2 regions of the Dickeya ananatis genome follow, and region 1 is predicted to be linked to the other one. Evidence: predicted binding sites of a transcription regulator. Region 1 holds the regulator's gene; the other holds the start of a gene.
The links. Region 1 encodes Fur, which represses iron uptake genes when iron is present. Its sites were predicted from a motif close to ATAATAATGAGAACNACTATCAA; they were not measured.

Region 2: a site for Fur is predicted at 4,160-4,182, ahead of fepD (Fe(3+)-siderophore ABC transporter permease). Genes of this name have one in related genera too.

The regions. Positions count from the first base shown of each region.
Region 1 is NZ_CP040816.1:2,916,729-2,922,140, reverse strand. Features, by position in the region: gene nagE (N-acetylglucosamine-specific PTS transporter subunit IIBC) at 72-1,544, shown strand; gene glnS (glutamine--tRNA ligase) at 1,712-3,370, shown strand; gene fur (ferric iron uptake transcriptional regulator) at 3,454-3,900, opposite strand; gene fldA (flavodoxin FldA) at 4,308-4,835, opposite strand; gene FGI04_RS12835 (methyl-accepting chemotaxis protein) at 5,254-5,412, shown strand, end outside.
Region 2 is NZ_CP040816.1:1,022,627-1,028,038, forward strand. Features, by position in the region: gene FGI04_RS04455 (non-ribosomal peptide synthetase) at 1-749, shown strand, start outside; gene FGI04_RS04460 (ABC transporter ATP-binding protein) at 1,203-2,000, opposite strand; gene fepG (iron-enterobactin ABC transporter permease) at 2,047-3,081, opposite strand; gene fepD (Fe(3+)-siderophore ABC transporter permease) at 3,092-4,159, opposite strand; gene entS (enterobactin transporter EntS) at 4,401-5,412, shown strand, end outside.

The DNA.
Region 1 (5,412 bases):
CATGGCTGGCGGGTGATTTGGTAACAAGGCTGACAGACAATTTATTGCCCGTAAGGGAAAGAGAGGGGAAGGTGAGTACACTCGGTTATTTACAAAAAGTAGGCCGTGCGTTGATGGTGCCGGTCGCTACATTGCCCGCAGCCGCCATCCTGATGGGGGTGGGGTACTGGATAGACCCGGTTGGCTGGGGGAGTGAAAGCGCGCTGGCAGCGTTGTTGATCAAGTCTGGTGCGGCGATTATCGAGCATATGGCGGTGCTGTTTGCTGTCGGTGTCGCCTACGGTATGTCTAAGGATAAAGACGGTGCGGCGGCGCTGTCCGGGTTTGTCGGTTATCTGGTGTTGACTACACTATGCTCGCCTGCGGCGGTATCGATGATTCAGCATATCCCGCTGGCAGAGGTGCCAAAGGCATTCAGCAAGATTGAAAACCAATTCATCGGTATCCTGGTCGGCGTGATTTCCGCCGAGTTGTATAACCGCTACAGCCAGGTTGAATTGCCCAAAGCACTCTCTTTCTTCAATGGTCGCCGACTGGTTCCGATTCTGGTATCGGTGCTGATGATTGTGGTGGCGTTTGTGCTGATGTACGTCTGGCCGGTGATTTATAACGCGCTGGTTTCCTTTGGCGAACATATCCAGCAGATGGGGTCGGTGGGTGCGGGTATTTATGCCTTCTTTAACCGCCTGTTGATTCCGGTCGGGTTGCATCATGCACTGAATTCAGTGTTCTGGTTTGATGTGGCGGGCATTAACGATATCCCCAACTTCCTGAGCGGGCAGCAGGCGATTGATGCTGGCAAAGCGATCCCGGGCATTACCGGGCGTTATCAGGCCGGTTTCTTCCCGATCATGATGTTTGGTTTGCCGGGCGCGGCACTGGCGATTTATCACTGTGCGCGTCCTGAAAACCGCAGCCGGGTGGCGGGCATTATGGTGGCGGCGGCGTTTGCAGCCTTCTTCACCGGTATTACTGAACCACTGGAATTCTCCTTCATGTTTGTTGCGCCGGTGCTGTATGTGCTGCACGCGGTGTTGACCGGGATTTCAGTATTCATCGCTGCCAGCATGCACTGGATTGCCGGTTTTGGTTTCAGTGCTGGTTTGGTGGACCTGGTGCTTTCTACACGTAACCCGCTGGCGACACATTGGTACATGTTGCTGCTCCAGGGTGTGGTGTTCTTCGCCATTTATTATGTGGTGTTCCGCTTTACCATCACCCGGTTTAACTTGATGACGCCGGGACGTGAAGCGGTTGCGACCCAGCCCTCAACGGAGGGGACTACCGCTCCTGCGGGTAATACCCAATCGGTGGCGAAAGGGTATTTGCAGGCCATCGGCGGTAAAGACAATCTGACCGGCATCGACGCTTGTATCACTCGCTTGCGCCTGAGCGTGAAGGATTCGAGCCTGGTGGATGAATCGGCGGCACGTCAGTTAGGGGCTGCGGGTGTGATTCGTCTTAACAAGCAAAGCGTGCAGATTGTGGTTGGCACCCAGGCGGAGAATATCGCCGCCGCCTTGCGTGAGGTTTCACAGGAATAATTCGGCTGGCGTCATCATCGCCGTCTGATATCGGTAAACGGAGCGTGCCTGCAAGCGCGCTCCGTTTTTTTATCTTGAATTTTCATGAAACAAACGGTTGTTTCCCGGCGTGGCTTGTTGGATCATTAGTGGTTAAGGGTTGTTTTTTCGCATTTGAGGAACCAAGCATGAGTGAGGCTGAAGCCCGCCCAACCAACTTTATTCGTCAGATCATCGATGAAGATCTGGCTACCGGTAAACACGATCATATCCAGACGCGTTTTCCTCCAGAGCCGAACGGCTATCTTCATATCGGCCACGCTAAATCCATCTGCCTGAACTTCGGTATCGCTGAAGATTACCACGGCAAGTGCAACCTGCGCTTTGATGATACCAACCCGGTAAAAGAAGATATCGAGTATGTTGAGTCCATCAAACATGACGTGCAGTGGCTGGGTTTTTCCTGGAGCGGTAATGTTCGCTATTCGTCGGATTATTTTGATCAGTTGCACATGTATGCCGTTGAGCTGATCAATAAAGGGTTGGCGTATGTCGATGAGCTGACGCCGGAACAGATTCGTGAATATCGCGGCACGCTGACTTCTCCAGGCAAAAATAGCCCGTACCGTGATCGCCGTGTTGACGAGAACCTGGCGCTGTTTGAAAAAATGCGCAATGGCGGTTTCGCCGAAGGTGCTGCTTGTCTGCGTGCTAAAATCGACATGGCATCACCGTTTATCGTGATGCGCGACCCGGTGCTGTATCGCATCAAATTCGCCGAGCATCATCAGACCGGCAATAAGTGGTGCATCTACCCGATGTATGACTTCACCCACTGCATTTCCGATGCGCTGGAAGGTATTACACACTCGCTGTGTACGCTGGAGTTTCAGGATAACCGCCGCCTGTATGACTGGGTGCTGGATAACATCAGCATTCCTGCCCATCCGCGTCAGTACGAGTTTTCCCGCCTGAACCTGGAATACGCGGTCATGTCCAAGCGGAAACTGAACCAACTGGTAAGTGAGAAGATCGTCGAAGGCTGGAACGATCCGCGTATGCCGACCATCTCTGGTTTACGTCGTCGTGGCTATACTGCTGCTTCTATTCGTGAATTCTGCCGCCGCATTGGCGTGACCAAGCAGGATAACACCGTAGAAATGGCGGCACTCGAGTCGTGCATTCGTGATGATCTCAACGAGAATGCACCACGTGCGATGGCCGTACTGGATCCGGTGAAAGTGGTGATTGAGAACCTGCCTGAAGGCCATGAAGAGTGGCTGAGCATGCCCAACCATCCGAATAAGCCGGAGATGGGGACACGACAGGTTGCCTTCAGTCGTGAAGTGTATATCGATCGCGCTGATTTCCGTGAAGAAGCCAATAAGCAGTACAAACGTTTGGTGCTGGGCAAAGAAGTCCGTCTGCGCAATGCGTATGTCATTAAGGCTGAACGTATTGATAAAGACGAGCAGGGTGTGATCACCACGATTTACTGCAGCTGTGATACGGAAACCCTGAGCAAGGATCCGGCTGACGGCCGTAAAGTGAAAGGCGTGATCCACTGGGTATCTGCCGCTCACGCGCTGCCAGCGCAGTTCCGCCTGTATGACCGTCTGTTTAGCGTGGCTAACCCTGGCGGAGCAGAGGATTTTCTCTCCACCATCAATCCTGATTCACTGAGTATTGCTCAGGGCTTTGTCGAAGCCAGCTTGGGTAATGCCGAGGTCGAAAAAGCCTATCAGTTTGAGCGTGAAGGGTATTTTTGTGCGGATCGCGTATATTCCCGTTCTGATCATCTGGTATTCAATCGGACGGTGGGTTTGCGTGACAGTTGGGCGGGTTAATCACCGCCTGATGGTGGGGTACAAGATAAAAATAAAACCGCCTCGGCGGTTTTATTTTTGCTCAGAATAAAGAGAAGGCTCAATCAGCGTTCGTCGTGCGCGTTGTCGTCTTCACGGCAGTCGCCGCTACTGCAATGGCCGTACAGATACAAACTGTGGTTGGTGAGCTTGATGCCATGCTTCTCGGAGATTTCACGCTGGCGTGCTTCGATAGACTCATCGCTGAATTCAATCACCCGACCGCAATCCAGACAGATCAAATGATCATGGTGGTGCTGTTGGGTGAGTTCGAAAACGGATTTGCCACCTTCGAAGTTGTGGCGGGTGACAATGCCTGCATCGTCAAACTGGTTAAGCACACGGTAGACAGTGGCCAAACCAATCTCTTCCCCCATATCAATCAGCTTCTTGTATAAGTCTTCCGCGCTGACGTGGTGGCATTGAGGATCCTGAAGGACTTCCAGAATTTTCAGTCGTGGAAGTGTGACTTTCAGGCCGGCCTTCTTTAATGCGGTGTTGTTGTCAGTCATGCGGATTTAGTCCTGTTACGTGCTTTATCTGGGAGGCTATTAGCCTAGTATCATCGGTCGGCGTAAAAAAGGTCATGTGTCTCAATTATAGAACCGCACCATCGAAATGAAAACTACGGAACTTTTACAATATGGTTCAGGTTAACGTACTGTATTCAGAGTAGTTATCGATAAGGAACAAATTGTATGCCAGGATTTATCATTAAACATAATCCGGCTGAGCGGATGACATTGTACCTTGTCAGGATGAAAAGTTAAAAAAATGTATCACTGATTGCGATAGGTTTTATCTATCTATGGCTCTCATTATCGATTTAGCCATCGATTTATCTGTCGATATTTACCTATCGATGGTGATATGGCCCCGAATACATGGGCACCAGCGGTGCGTCAGGGCCACGGGTGAATCAGGCCAGTAAGGCTTTCAAATTCAGCTCTTCGCTGATTTGCTTGACCCAGTTGGAGACGCGTTCGCTGGTCAGTTCCGGCTGGCGGTCTTCATCAATAGCCAGGCCGATAAAGTGATCGTCATCCGCCAGGCCTTTTGAGGCTTCGAAGTAGTAACCTTCGGTCGGCCAGTGACCGACGATGTTTGCACCGCGTGGTTCGATGATGTCGCGAATGGTGCCCATGGCATCACAGAAGTACTCTGCGTAATCTTCCTGATCACCGCAACCAAAGATGGCTACGAGTTTGCCAGAAAAATCAATCTCTTCCAGTGTTGGGAAGAAGTCATCCCAGTCACACTGTGCTTCGCCGTAATACCAGGTCGGGATACCCAACAGCAGGATGTTAAAGCGCTCCAGATCCTCTTTGCTGCTTTTGGCAATGTCGTGCAGTTCGGCGACGTCGCTGCCCAGTTGTTGCTGGATAGTTTTAGCAATATTTTCCGTATTACCAGTATCACTGCCAAAAAAAATGCCTATGAGAGCCATAGATTAAATAACCTCTTGATTCCTAAGGGTATGGTGCTTGAGTCACCCACTATTTGCTAATAATAGCAGACACTGTCTGGCGGATAAACGTGTATCTGTGGCTGCCTGCAGTCGCGCTGTAAAAACAATTAGTTGATTCTTTTTTAATCGCTTTCTTAATGTTTTTTTAATTTTTTTTAAATACGATATTCTCACAGGTAACTGAAATTATGGGTAATTGGTTAACTATCTAATTTTTATTAGTTTTTTAAAAAACAGAAAAGACTAAATATTCTTATAGTTTTGACGATGACGAAACATGGTGCTTTATTGAATGTAAATGTGCAGCAATGTTTCTTACAAAACGAGAGACTTTCTCATTACATAAGTCAAAACAAGCCTTACCTCCTCGATCAATAGCTCGTTTATGGAGTCAATTATGCAATTCCTAAAAAATATTGCCATTCGCACTGCCATGTTATGGGTGCTTGGCAGCTTCTGTGTGTTATGGATTGCGGTCTCGCTCTACACCATGTACTCGTTCAAAACCATGAACGAAACGTCTAAAACCAGTGCTTTGCTGGTTAATAATATGAAT
Region 2 (5,412 bases), 1.9 Mb from region 1:
GCCAGCATCTGGATGGTAATGGCGATATGCTGCCGTTACGGACGGGAAGCGGGCCGGTGCTGTTCTGCCTGCATCCGGCATCGGGTTTTGCCTGGCAGTATGCGGGTCTGTTGCAGTATCTGGACGGGGAGTACCCGATTGTCGGCTTGCAATCACCACGACCGGACGGGGTCATTGCCGCGTGTGAATCGGTGGAGGCGATGTGCGAGCGTCATCTGGCGACCATCCGGCGAATTCAGCCGCAGGGGCCGTATTTCCTGCTGGGTTACTCGCTCGGCGGTACGCTGGCGCACGGTATCGCCGCACGGTTGCAACAGGCGGGCGAAACGGTGTCGTTCCTCGGTTTGCTGGATACCTATCCGCCGGAAGGGCAGGACTGGACCGCTCCGGATGAAGCCGACGCCCGCGAGGAAGTCGAGCGTGAACAGGCCGGATTTATGGCCGACACGCAGGCGGAGGACGACCCACAACTGCGCGCAGAACGCGAGGCAATGTTTGGCAATATCGTCGCTAACTATCAGGATGCGGTACGGCTATTGTCATCGGCCCGCTCACACCGTTACGACGGTGAAGCCACGTTGTTTGTGGCAACCCGCACCCTGCCAGTAGGGATGGACGTTGACGCTACCTGGGCACCGTATGTCGGTACACTGACGCAGTATCCGCAGTATTGTGAGCACGCGGATATTCTGTCGCCCGCATCGCTGGAAAACCTGGGGCCGTTGCTGAATAAGCTGCTACACCGGTGAGTGGGAACATGGCCGACAGCAGTCGGCCATGGAGGCTGTCGACAACCATCTTAATCGTCAGCAATGGGTCTTTCTGGCGTCAAAAACTGTGCTGAGGTGGGCGACTTCGCCGGGTGAGCCGCACGGACGCGGCGAAAGCCCGTGCCGCTCCGGACAAAAACGTCGGGAACGTTTTTGAACAGCGTTTACGCTGGCCCGAAGGGCGAGCCCCATGGATGGGGCGAGTAACCGCGTCACGGGCGGCCCGAACAGCGAAGGCGAACGCCGAAGGGACCGCGTTAGCGGCACAGTTTAGCCACCAGCCAGTGGTCAAGGAGAGGCGGCGCTGAGCCTCTCCTTGTCGTGCGTGCGATGATGTCGCAAAGGGATAACGGATGTCATCAAGCACGAAACCTCTCGCAACTCCAACATAAATCACCAATAACAAAACAACAGCGCTGTTTGTCGACAGCGTCAAGGGGCTGGGTGATGGCGGCCACAGGGGACGATAAGGGGTGTGTGGGAAACCGGGTCGTCGATGATGACACAGGCCATGCCGAACACTGCCTGCACCAGCTCGGCGGTGATGACATCGGCGGGGGCACCCTGCGCCATGACGCTGCCTGCGCGCATCACGATAAGGTGATCGGCGTAGCGGCAGGCCTGATTGAGGTCGTGCAGTACCGCCACCAGTGTGCGGTCATGCTGCTGGTTCAGTTCCCGAAACAGATCGAGCAGGTCAATCTGATGGGCGATATCCAGCCAGGTGGTCGGTTCATCCAGCAATAACAGCGGCGTTTGTTGTGCCAGCACCATCGCAATCCACACCCGTTGACGCTGGCCGCCAGACAGTTCATCGACGCTGCGTTCTGCCAGTTCGCTGACGTTGGTTGCCACCATCGCCTGTTCCACCGCCACTTGATCCGCCTCACTCCACTGGCGCAGTAGCGTTTGATGCGGGTAGCGGCCGCGCGCGACCAAATCCATCACGGTGATGTTATCCGGAACGATAGCGTGCTGTGGCAGCAGACCTAACTGCCGGGCCAGCGTTTTGGTGGGAATACGGTGGATGCTGGTACCGTCCAGTAACACGTCGCCCGCCATCGGTTTGAGCAGGCGACATAGTGCCCGCAGCAGGGTGGATTTGCCGCAGGCGTTAGGGCCGATGATGACGCTGAATTTTCCAGCCGGGATCGCCACGCTCAAATTGCGGGCGATAATGTTATTGTCGTAGCCCAGCGTTAACTGCTCGGCGTGTAAAAGCTGTGTCATCAGAATCACTCTTTACAGGCAAATTACAGGTAAATTAAGGGGCGGATTAGCGACGTGATTCACGGATCAGCAACCCTATCAGATACAACCCGCCAATGCTGACCGTCACCGAACCGACAGGCAGTTGCCGACCGGTAAACAGATGCTGAGCGACAATATCCGCCGCCAGTAGCAGCACGCTGCCCACCAGTGCGGCAGCACACAGCGGCATGGTGCTGGCGCGGGTCAGGCGGCGTGCTATCTGTGGCGCGGCCAGTGCGATAAAGGAAACCGGCCCGGCGCTGGCCGTGACAACCGCAATCAATACGATGCCGCACAGCATCAGCCACAACCGGCTAGCCTGTGCATTGACCCCTAGTGCTCTGGCGCTGTCATCGCCCATTTCCAGCAGTTGCAAGCGCCGCGCCAGCAATAGCGTCGCCAGTACAGTCAGCGGCATTAACAGTAACGCGGGAGTGGCTTTGGCCCAGGTCATACCGTTCAACGAGCCGGCTCCCCACAAGGCGGCGCTCATCACCGTTTCCAGCGCGCCGGTGATCATCAACCAGGTATTGAACGCCGACAACACGGCACTGACCGCGATCCCGACGATAATCAACCGAAAGCCGCTGATACCCTGCCGCCAGGCCAGCAGATACACCAGTAACGCGGTCGCCAGACCACCCAACATGGCACCACCAGCAATCTGGTAATAGCTGCCGTGCAGCACAATGATCGTGACCAGCGCACCGGTATAGGCACCGGTATTAAAGCCCACGACGTCCGGGCTACCTAATGGGTTACGTGTCAGTGACTGGAAAATAGCACCGCTGATACCAAGACAAGCGCCGCACAGTAACGCCATGATCGCCCGTGGCGCGCGCCATTGGGTTACCACGGTCACGGTACCGGCATCACCGTGGTGAGCTAGCGCCTGCCAAACGGTGATGGCTGACAGCGGCAGGGTGCCGAGGCTGACTGCCAGCGTCAGCAGGGCGACGCAGACCAACAGCAGCGAGAGGTTGATCCACACTGCACGCAGCGGCAACCGACCGCTAATCAAACCAGAAGCCGTGCGCAGGAACAGAGTTCGGGTAGACATAACGTGTTTCCTAAAACTTGCGCTGGCGTACCAGCCAGATCAGCACCGGCGCACCGATAAAGGCGGTGACGATAGAAACCCGTAATTCACCCGGTACCAGCAGGCGGCCGACAATATCAGCGCAGAGCAACAGTATGGGGGCGAACAGCAGGGAATAGAGCAGAATCCAGCGTTGATCCGGACCGGCCCAGCCGCGTGCGATGTGAGGGATCATCAGGCCGACAAAGCCAATCGGGCCGGTCAGCGCGGTGGCGGAGCCACACAGTAGCATCACCGACAGCATCGCCATCACGCGAATGACCCCGACATGGGTGCCGAGTGCCGTCGCGAGGTCATCCCCCATACTGAGGGTATTCAATGAACGGGCAGCCAAAAACGCCAGCGCACAGCCCAGCAGTACGATGGGAGTGACCCAGGCCACATTGCTCAGCGAACGGATATCCAGCGTACCGGCTTCCCACAGGCGTAACTGATCAAAGGCGTGGGGATTGAGCAGCGACAGTGATGAGGTAAAACCCGACAACACGGCGCTTAGCGCCACACCGGCCAGCGTCAGGCGTATGGGATTAACCCGACCGCCGCTCAGTGTACCGATGATCCACACCATCAGACTGGCTGCCAATACGCCGAGCCAGGCAAACCCCAGCCACGACGCCATACCGGTAATCCCGAACACGCTAATGCCGAGCACGATGGCGAAGCTGGCACCGGCGTTAACACCGAGGATACCAGGGTCGGCCAGCGGGTTGCGGGTCAGCGCCTGCATCACCGCCCCGGCGGCACCCAGCGCCATACCTACCAGAATACCGGCCAGTGTGCGCGGCAGCCGCGCCTGTAAAACGATGATGCTGTCCGGACCTTGCGTGTGACCCGCCAGACTCTGCCAGACGACCTCCGGCGCGATGGCGCGGGCACCCAGCATCAGGCTGGCGAGACACACCAAGGCAAGCAACAGCAGACAAGGCAGTACGCCACCGAGCCGACGCCCGGTTAACGATGACGGTGTGTACGGCAGGGGGGGAACCTGACCACCAAGAGATGAACGCATTGATAAGAACTGCTTTATTAAATAATGCATATGATTATTATTATCATTAATGTTATGGCATGACTAGGGTAACATTGAGGTTTTGGCAAAGACATTGACCTGACGCTGGGTTAGCGGCATTTACCGCGGGGTTAACCCCCACAGGATTAACTATCGCAGGATTAACGCTTCATCCCTGGCTGGGGGTGCCGTTATTTCAGGTCGCTAATGGCGGCGCTGCGGCGCGGCTGCGGCCGCATTTTCATTAAAGACAGGAATTCAACCAATACTCATGGCTAAATCTTCTTTTTTTCTCGACTTCAGCCTGCTCAGGCAGAACGCACATTTTCGCGCCATTTTTATGGCCCGCATGTTGTCGGTGTTTGCTCTTGGTATGTTGACCGTAGGCGTACCGGTGCAGATTCAGGCGATGACCGGTTCTACGTTACAGGTTGGTATGGCGGTGGCATTGGATGGCATCGGTATGTTTATCGGGCTGATGTTGGGCGGGGTACTGGCGGATCGCTTTGATCGTCGCAAACTGATTTTGTTTGCCCGAGGCACCTGCGGGATAGGGTTTGTGGCACTGAGCCTGAACGCGTTTTCCGGCTCGCCGTCATTGCTGGCGCTCTACGTGCTGGCGGCCTGGGACGGCTTTTTCGGCGCATTGGGGATGACCGCGTTGATGGCAGTGATTCCGTTATTGGTCGGTCGGGAAAATTTACCGGCGGCTGGGGCGTTGACCATGTTGACGGTGCGACTGGGGGCTATTCTGTCACCCGCGCTGGGTGGGGTGATTATTGTCGCCGGTGGCGTAGGCTGGAATTTCGCGGTTGCGGCGGCCGGTACGCTGGCAACCTTGATCCCACTGGTGCGACTGCCGACCATGAAACCGGCACCGGGCAAGCCGGAGCACCCGTTGCAGGCGCTGGCTGGTGGGGTACGTTTCGTTTGCGCGCACCCAGTGGTGGGGTGCGTGGTGTTGCTGGGGATGTTAGTGAGCGTGGTCGGTGCCATGCGGGTGCTGTTCCCGGCGCTGGCAGGTGATACGTACCACGCCGGGCCATCGGCGGTCGGGTTAATGTATTCCGCCGTACCGCTGGGTGCCATGCTGGGGGCGTTTACCAGTGGCTGGGTATCCGGTGTCGCGCGGCCGGGGCGCATTCTGCTGGGGTGTGCGACAGGGGCGTTTCTGGCGGTGGGGTCGCTGGGGCTGTTCAGCCATTTGCTGCCCGCGTTGCTGGCGTTGGTTTGTTATGGCTATTTCAACGCGATCACCTCGTTGTTGCAGTTCACCCTGATTC